DNA from 2 places in the Streptomyces sp. NPDC048566 genome. Region 1 is predicted to be linked to the other one. Evidence: riboswitches for the same ligand, from Rfam matches in the RefSeq annotation. Region 1 holds a riboswitch; the other holds the start of a gene.
What was found. Region 1 has a riboswitch for cyclic di-AMP ahead of ACGFS9_RS00460 (M23 family metallopeptidase). Riboswitches for the same ligand answer to the same signal wherever they lie in the genome.
Positions count from the first base shown of each region.

Region 2: another riboswitch for cyclic di-AMP. It lies ahead of ACGFS9_RS17290 (NlpC/P60 family protein); the one in region 1 lies ahead of ACGFS9_RS00460 (M23 family metallopeptidase).

Region 1 is NZ_JBICWL010000001.1:119,255-123,455, forward strand. Features, by position in the region: gene ACGFS9_RS00450 (M16 family metallopeptidase) at 1-422, shown strand, start outside; gene ACGFS9_RS00455 (M16 family metallopeptidase) at 419-1,807, shown strand; cyclic di-AMP (ydaO/yuaA leader) riboswitch at 2,021-2,179, shown strand; gene ACGFS9_RS00460 (M23 family metallopeptidase) at 2,193-2,957, shown strand; gene ACGFS9_RS00465 (GntR family transcriptional regulator) at 3,154-3,849, shown strand; gene ACGFS9_RS00470 (HPr family phosphocarrier protein) at 4,075-4,201, opposite strand, start outside.
Region 2 is NZ_JBICWL010000009.1:189,966-194,166, forward strand. Features, by position in the region: gene ACGFS9_RS17280 (hypothetical protein) at 1-240, shown strand, start outside; gene ACGFS9_RS17285 (tellurite resistance/C4-dicarboxylate transporter family protein) at 314-1,294, opposite strand; gene ACGFS9_RS17290 (NlpC/P60 family protein) at 1,440-2,627, opposite strand; cyclic di-AMP (ydaO/yuaA leader) riboswitch at 2,635-2,807, opposite strand; gene pcrA (DNA helicase PcrA) at 3,145-4,201, shown strand, end outside.

The sequences.
Region 1 (4,201 bases):
TCGGTCTGCTGCGGCTGGCCGGGGCGCCCTCGCTGGGGTGGCTGGACGTGAAGACGTCCGGTGACGTGGAGGTCCCGGTCATCGAGGCCGCCGTCGACGAGGAGCTGGCGCGGTTCGCCGCGGAGGGCCCCACCGCCGAGGAGATGGAGCGCGCGCAGGCCCAGCTGGAGCGCGAGTGGCTGGACCGGCTCGGCACGGTCGCCGGACGGGCGGACGAACTGTGCCGCTACGCCGTCCTGTTCGGTGACCCGCAGCTGGCCCTGAGCGCCGTGCAGCGCGTCCTCGAGGTCACCGCGGACGAGGTCCGGGAGGTCGCCGCGGCCCGCCTGCGGCCCGACAACCGCGCCGTGCTCGTCTACGAGCCCACCGCCCCCGAAGCCACCGACGCCGCTGACGACACCGACGAGGAGGCGGCGAAGTGACCGAGCTCGCCACCATGGACTTCCATCCGCAGCCGCAGGCCGGCCGGCCCAAGCCGTGGGCCTTCCCCGCGCCCGAGCGCGGCACCCTGGGCAACGGCCTCACCGTCCTGCGCTGCCACCGCCCCGGCCAGCAGGTCGTGGCCGTCGAGGTGATCCTCGCGGCACCGCTGGACGCCGAGCCAGAGGGGCTGGACGGCGTCGCCACGATCATGGCGCGTGCCTTCTCCGAGGGCACCGACAAGCACTCGGCCGAGGACTTCGCCGCGGAGCTGGAGCGCTGCGGCGCCACGCTCGACGCGCACGCCGACCACCCGGGGGTCCGGCTCTCCCTGGAGGTGCCCGTCTCGCGCCTGGCCAAGGGACTCGGGCTCCTCGCCGACGCCCTGCGCGCCCCGGCCTTCGCGGACGGGGAGATCGAGCGGCTGGTGCGCAACCGGCTCGACGAGATCCCCCACGAGACGGCCAACCCGGCCCGCCGCGCGGCCAAGGAGCTGTCCCGGCAGCTGTTCCCCGCGACGGCCCGCATGTCGCGCCCGCGCCAGGGGACCGAGGAGACCGTCGAGCGGATCGACTCCGCGGCCGTACGGTCCTTCTACGAGAAGCACGTCCGTCCCGCCACGGCCACCGCCGTCGTCGTGGGTGACCTCACGGACGTCGACCTGGACGCCCTGCTCGGCGACACCCTGGGCTCCTGGACGGGTTCGTCCGCCGAGCCGCGCCCGGTGCCGCCGGTGCACGCCGACGACACCGGACGCGTGGTCATCGTGGACCGTCCCGGCGCCGTGCAGACGCAACTGCTGATCGGGCGCGTCGGCGCCGACCGGCACGACCGTGTGTGGCCCGCCCAGGTGCTCGGCACGTACTGTCTCGGCGGCACCCTCACCTCGCGCCTGGACCGCGTCCTGCGCGAGGAGAAGGGCTACACCTACGGCGTGCGGTCGTTCGGGCAGGTCCTGCGCTCCGCCCCGGACGGCTCCGGTGCCGCCATGCTCGCGATCAGCGGCTCGGTGGACACGCCGAACACCGGCCCGGCTCTGGACGACCTGTGGAAGGTCCTCCGCACGCTGGCGGCCGAGGGGCTGACGGACGCGGAACGCGACGTCGCCGTGCAGAACCTGGTGGGTGTGGCGCCCCTCAAGTTCGAGACCGCCGCCGCCGTCGCGGGCACGCTCGCCGACCAGGTCGAGCAGTTCCTCCCGGACGACTACCAGTCGACCCTGTACCGCCAACTGGCCGCCACCGGCACGGTGGAGGCCACCGCCGCCGCCGTCAGCGCCTTCCCGACGGACCGTCTGGTGACGGTCCTGGTGGGCGACGCGGCCCGGATCGCGGAGCCGGTCAGGGCGCTCGGCATCGGCGAAGTCAGCGTCGTCTCCGCCGAGTAGGACCGTGTGACCGAGATGGGCCCTGGTGACCGATGCGTCGCCAGGGCCCTCCTTTACGCGGACATCGTCGCCAAGATGTCCGTATTGGTACGGAGGTTGGCTTCTGCGCTGTGGGATGCGCTACAAAAAACGTGATCCGTTTGTTGTTCGAAAGACGCCGCGTCTAGCGTCGGTCCGGCTGTTCGTCAGGCAGTGCGCCGCGCCCGCGGCACCGGACAGTCATCGCCGAGTCCCCGCATGGCGCGAGCCAGGGGAGCCGGGGACCCACACGCAGTCCCTGGGGTGAATCGGACGCCCTCCCGGAGGGGGTCCGTAGGAGACCTTCCTGCTCCGAACCCGTCAGCTAACCCGGTAGGCGAGAAGGAAGGAAAGGACCAGCCCCTTCATGGCGTTCACCTGTGGCACCGGGAAGCATCGTCGTCCGGGCCGCGTTCAGCGCGGCACGAAGAACGCCGTCGGCGTCGCGGCCCTCACCACCACCGGTGTCCTCGGAACCCTCGCGGCCCCGGCGTTCGCCGCCGAGTCCTCCGTCGAGCAGACCGGACTGACCCAGGCCGTCACCATCGGCGGCTCCGTCGCCGAGCAGATCGACGAGCAGGCCGCCGCCCAGCAGCACGCGGCCGACGTGGCCGCCGCGCGGGAGAAGGCCGAGCAGGCCGCGCGCAAGAAGGCCGCCGAGCAGGCCGCGCAGGCCCGCGAGGCCAAGGAGCGTGCCGCCCGCGCCGCCGAGCGCAAGCGGCTCAACAGCTTCGTCACGCCCATCCCCGGCTCCTACGTCTCCACCGGCTACCAGGCCGGCGGCAGCCTGTGGTCCTCCGGCAGCCACACCGGTGTCGACTTCCACGCGGCGTCGGGCACCTCGGTGCACGCCGTCGGGGCCGGCACCGTCGTCACGGCCGGCTGGGGCGGTGCCTACGGCAATCAGGTGGTGATCAAGATGCACGATGGCACGTACACCATGTACGGGCACCTGTCGTCGATCGGGGTCTCCGTCGGCCAGGCGGTCACCCCGGGGCAGCAGATCGCGCTCTCCGGGTCGACCGGCAACACCACGGGACCGCACCTGCACTTCGAGGCGCGCACCAGCGCCGAGTACGGCTCCGACATGGACCCCGTCGCCTACCTCCGCTCGCACGGCGTGAACGTCTGACGACCGCTTCGCCGCTTCTCCGCCGATTTCGATGCCCCGGCTCACCGAGCCGGGGCATCGTCGTTTCCGGGGTCGCCTGGCCAAAAAATATCCATGGATTCGGTCCTCCCATCGGAAATTAAGGCTTCCTGCAATAGAGTCGCTGAACAAGCGTCAATCGATGGCGTTTCGCGGGGATTAAAGCGGAGGTCGGATCATGCGTATTCCGGCGCACTCGGTATGCACGGCAATCCGTGACGACATCGTGGCGGGCGTCTACGAGCGAGGCGGCCGGCTCACCGAGGAACTGCTCGCCCGGCGCTACGGCGTCTCGCGCGTCCCCGTGCGCGAGGCCCTGCGCACCCTGGAGGCCGAGGGGTTCGTCGTCACCCGCAGGCACGCGGGGGCGTGCGTGGCCGAGCCCACCGAGCAGGAGGCGGCGGATCTGCTGGAGATGCGCATGCTGCTGGAGCCGATGGGTGCCGCGCGGGCCGCGCAGCGCCGCACCGAGGCGCACCTCAAGGTGCTCCGGGGCCTGGTCAGGCTCGGCCAGGAGCGCTCCCGGCGGGGCAACAGCGAGGACCTGCGCTCCCTGGGCGGCTGGTTCCACGAGACGCTCGCCCAGGCGTCGGGCAGCCCCGCGCTGACGTCGACGCTGTCCCAGTTGCGGCACAAGATCGCGTGGATGTACCTGGTGGAGGCGCCCGCCAATGCCGCGGAGTCCTGGGCCGAGCACGGCGCCATCGTGGACGCGGTCGCCCGCGGGGACGGGGAGCGGGCCCGTGCGATCACCGCGCTGCACGTGGAGCGCTCGGCGCCGGCGCACCGGCTCCGATTTCCCGCGGGCGGCGACCGCCAGGACCGTGTGAGGACTTCGCAACATCCCGTAAACATGACGGGCCAACGCCATTAACATGGGCGCCGTATACAAAGAAGGTTATTCGGGTGGCCGACTATTCTGCCGCCGCTTCATTCGTGTGCCCGACATTCCGGAGTGCGCTCCTTTCGTTCCGGGCGGCGCGGCCCGGGTGCCGTTCCGGGGAATTCTCGGACCGGTGTGCGGAAACGGCCGAGCCGCGCCCCCGGTGCAGGGTGGCGCGGCTCGGCCGTGTGGCGCCCGCGGGCCTCGTGGGCCGGCTCAGACGGTCTCGGGCAGCTCGTCGAGCCCCTCGGCGACCAGCTTGGCCAGGCGGTCGAGAGCGGCGTCCGCGCCCTCGGCGTCTGACGCGAGGACGATCTCCTCGCCACCCTGGGCGCCCAGGCCG
Region 2 (4,201 bases), on a different contig from region 1:
CCCGCGATGCTGCACGGCGCGCTCACCATGCTCGTCACCGGTGTCGTCCTCGTCGGCCTCAACCAGGCCGACGACCACACGGTGAACAACATCAAGATCGGCGTGAAGCTGGCCCTGCTGATCGTGATCCTCGGGCTGGTCTACGTGAAGCGCGACGACGAGAAGGTCGACAGGAACCTCTTCGCACTGGTGGGCCTGCTCACCGTCGCGAACATCTTCATCGCCGTCCTCTGGACCTGACCGCGCCGTCCGCCGGGGCCCGGCCGCGCCGCCCGGCGGCCCGGAGCGGCGCGTGCCCGGTCCCGCGGCGGCGTCAGCGCGCGGCGCCCGCGTCCGGCCCCCGGGCGTCCCGGACCGCGCCGGCGGCGACCACCACCCACGCGGCCACCGAGATCCAGAGCAGGACCTCGCCGAGCCCCTTCAGCCAGGAGACGCCGAGCGCGGCGGAGACGGAGAGCGCGGCCACCGCCGTCATCCCCATCGGGAAGACCGTTCCCCACCGCTCCAGGGCGTACCGCGGACGCGGCCGGACCGCCTCCGCGACGAGCAGCACGCAGAACCCCGCCAGGGCGAGCGTCACCAGCACCGTCGTGGTCGCGCGCAGCGCCCCCTGGTCGTCGTCGTTCCACAGGTAGGGGTTCACCCCGTGCGCGGCCACCAGCGCGGACCCCGCCAGCGCCGAGATGCCGAGCGCGCCGCCCGCGATCCAGTGGTCGCCGGCCCCCCGCGTCACCTCCCGTGCGTCGAACCGCGTGCACGCGATCACGTACAGGGCCAGTCCGAGCCAGAACAGCACCATGGCCGCGTGCGCCAGCCAGTCCCAGCCCTCGGCCGACGCGACCGCCGAGCCCAGCACCGACAGCCCCTGCGTGGCCACGCAGACCAGGAACACCGCGCCCGTGGAGCGCCGTCGCCAGTGCCGTACGACGGCCGCGAGCAGCACCGGCCAGAGCACGGCGGCGAGCGCGAGCAGGGCCTGGGCCACGGTCTGCCATCCCAGGGCCGAGAACCGGACGCCGAGCACGGTTGTCGCCGCGACGGCCGTCAGCCCGGCCGGTGTGCCCGCGTCCCGGGCCCACCGCTGCCGGTCCCGCACCAGGAGCAGGGCGAAATCCGCGGCGAGCGCCAGCCAGGCGGCCGAGGCGAGGGCCAGCGCGATCCGGGAGAGGGTCTCGCGGCCGGCCAGGTACAGGCCCACCGACAGGATGGCGGTGGCCATGACGGCGGACCCGGCGGCGGGTGCCCGGCGCGCCCATCGGACGGTGAGCGGGGAACGGTCGGACGCATCCGGCATATCGGGCATGCGGCCGATGCTAGGGACCCCGGAGCCGGTTCCCGGTGGGGCGCGCGGGGCCGGACGATCCGCCGCCCCGCACGCCCCGCCGGCGCGCTCCCGCGGGGCCCGCGCATGCGGGGCCCCGCGGGGCGGTGGACGGACGTCAGGCGGGCCGCACCACGCTGTGGATCGCCGAGGTGCCGTCGTAGTAGATCGACTCTTCGCGGACGTAGGCTCCCGGCTTCGGCGCGTGGATCATCATGCCGTTGCCGATGTAGATCCCGACGTGGCTGATGTCGCCGTAGAAGAAGACCAGGTCGCCGGGTTTCGCGGCGGACAGGGAGACCGTCGTGCCGGCGTTCACCTGGTCGTAGGTGACGCGGGGCAGGGAGACGCCGGCGGCCTTCCAGGCCGCCTGGGTCAGCCCCGAGCAGTCGTAGGAGTCCGGACCGGTCGCCCCCCACACGTAGGGCTTGCCGATCTGGGCGCGGGCGAACGCCAGCGCCTTGTCGGCCTTCGTCGTGTACGAGGGGTCCGTGGCGGTCGAGCCGGTCGAGCCGGTGGAGCCCGTCGAACCGGACGGGTCGGCCGTGGGGGTCGAGGAGCCCTGCTCCGCCGCCTTGTCCTCGGCCGCCTTCTCGGCCGCCGCCTGCTGCCGCGCCAGCTCCGCCGCCTTGGCCGCCGCCTGCTCCCGCTTCTTCTTCTCGATGGCCGCCAGCCGCGCCTTCTCCTCGGCGGTCAGCTTCGAGAGCAGGTCGCGGGCGGCGGTCAGCTTCTTCTGCACCGTCGCCTTGGACGTCTTGAGCGCGGTCTGCGAGGTGGTCAGCGACCGGAGGCTCTCGCTCGCCTCCGTCCGCTTCTTCGCGGTGGCCGCCTGCTCGGTGATGTAGTCGTCGACGGACGCCTTCTGACGCGTCGTCAGGCGGCTCATCAGCTGCGTCTGGTCGAAGTAGTCCTGCGGGTCGTCGGCGAGCAGCAGGGTCGCGGTGCCGGGCGTGGACGCGCCGGTGCGGTACTGCGCGGCGGCGAAGGACCCCAGCTCCTTGCGCGCGGAGTTGAGCTTGTCGGTGCGCTCGGCCACGTCGTCCAGGAGGGCGTCGACGCGCTTGCGCTGCTTGGCCGTCTTCTCCCGGTTGGCGTTGTACTTGTCGGTGGCCGTCTCGGCCTGGTGGTAGAGGTCGTTGACCTTCTTCTCGACCTCTTCGATGCTCGGCCGCGGCTCCGCCGAGGGAGCGGCGTTGGCCGTCTGGGAGAGCAGGGCCACGGAGGTGAGGGCCGCCGTCGCGAGGGCCGGGGTCCGTATGCCTGCCATGCGCGTGCCCGAGGGACGCGGCTTGCGGTGCGACGCCAAGAGAGGCGACTCCTTCCGTCATCCGCCTACCGGGTTAGCTGTCGGGTTCGGGCGGGTGGTTCCGGAAGGTTTGCCCTACGGTCGCGGCCCCCTCGCGGCGGACGGACCGATTCACCCCAGGTCGGTGGGTCCCCGGCTCCGGCCGCCCACCGGGCGGGCCGAACTCGGCGGAGGCCGCTCGGCCCGGCGACGTTCGCCGGTCGCGGTCGGGCGGCCTGGCAGCACGCTAGCCAACTCGTGTGGTCCGTGTGAAGGTTGGAGTGCGATATGCCCGATACATTTTCGTGACCTTGGCCCCACGAGGCGCCGTACCCGACCGACTCGGGCGGTATCACCCGGTTCGGGGTGGTGGACCGGGTCCGGTCCGGTGGCCGCCGCGGCCCCCGCCGGGAGCCCGCCGCACCGCCCGCGACGTGCACGTTCCGTCACCCTCCGGTCACGTGTGCGCGCCCGCGTCCCCGCCGGGTTCCCGGGGTGGCCGCGGTGTGTCGGTGGGGCGGCCTAGACTCGGAGAGCGATGAGCAGCCTCTTTGACGACAGCTTCCTGGCGGACCTCAAGCCCTCCGCGGCCCACGAGGACGAGCACCCGCCGCCGCCCGAGGACGAGCACGCGCCGGAGCCGGTCGCGGACGACCTGTTCGGCGGCCGGTTCGACGTGCCGCCGAGCCGCGACGCGTACTACCGCGACGGCGCCGCCCGGCCCGCGGTGGACCCGGCGGCCCTGCTCGACGGGCTGAACGAGAACCAGCGCGCGGCCGTCGTCCACTCCGGCTCCCCGCTGCTCATCGTGGCGGGCGCGGGTTCCGGCAAGACCCGCGTGCTCACCCACCGGATCGCCCACCTGCTCGGCGAGCGCCGGGTCCACCCCGGCCAGATCCTCGCGATCACCTTCACGAACAAGGCCGCGGGCGAGATGAAGGAGCGCGTCGAGCAGCTCGTGGGCCCGCGGGCGAACGCCATGTGGGTGATGACCTTCCACAGCGCCTGCGTCCGCATCCTGCGCCGCGAGAGCAAGCACCTCGGCTTCACCTCCTCCTTCTCGATCTACGACGCCGCCGACTCCAAGCGGCTGATGGCGCTGGTCTGCCGTGATCTCGATCTCGACCCCAAGCGCTTCCCGCCGAAGTCGTTCAGCGCCAAGATCTCGAACCTGAAGAACGAGCTGATCGACGAGGAGGACTTCGCCGCCCAGGCCGCCGACGGCTTCGAGAAGACCCTCGCCCAGGCGTACGCGATGTACCAGTCGCGTCTGCGCGAGGCCAACGCGCTCGACTTCGACGACCTGATCATGACCACGGTCAACATGCTGCGCGCCTTCCCGGACGTCGCCGAGCACTACCGCCGCCGCTTCCGGCACGTCCTGGTCGACGAGTACCAGGACACCAACCACGCGCAGTACGCGCTCGTGCGCGAGCTGGTCGGCACCTCGGAGCACCCCGTCGACGTACCGCCCAGCGAGTTCGACGTGCCGCCCGCCGAACTGTGCGTCGTGGGCGACGCCGACCAGTCGATCTACGCCTTCCGCGGTGCGACCATCCGCAACATCCTCCAGTTCGAGGAGGACTACCCGAACG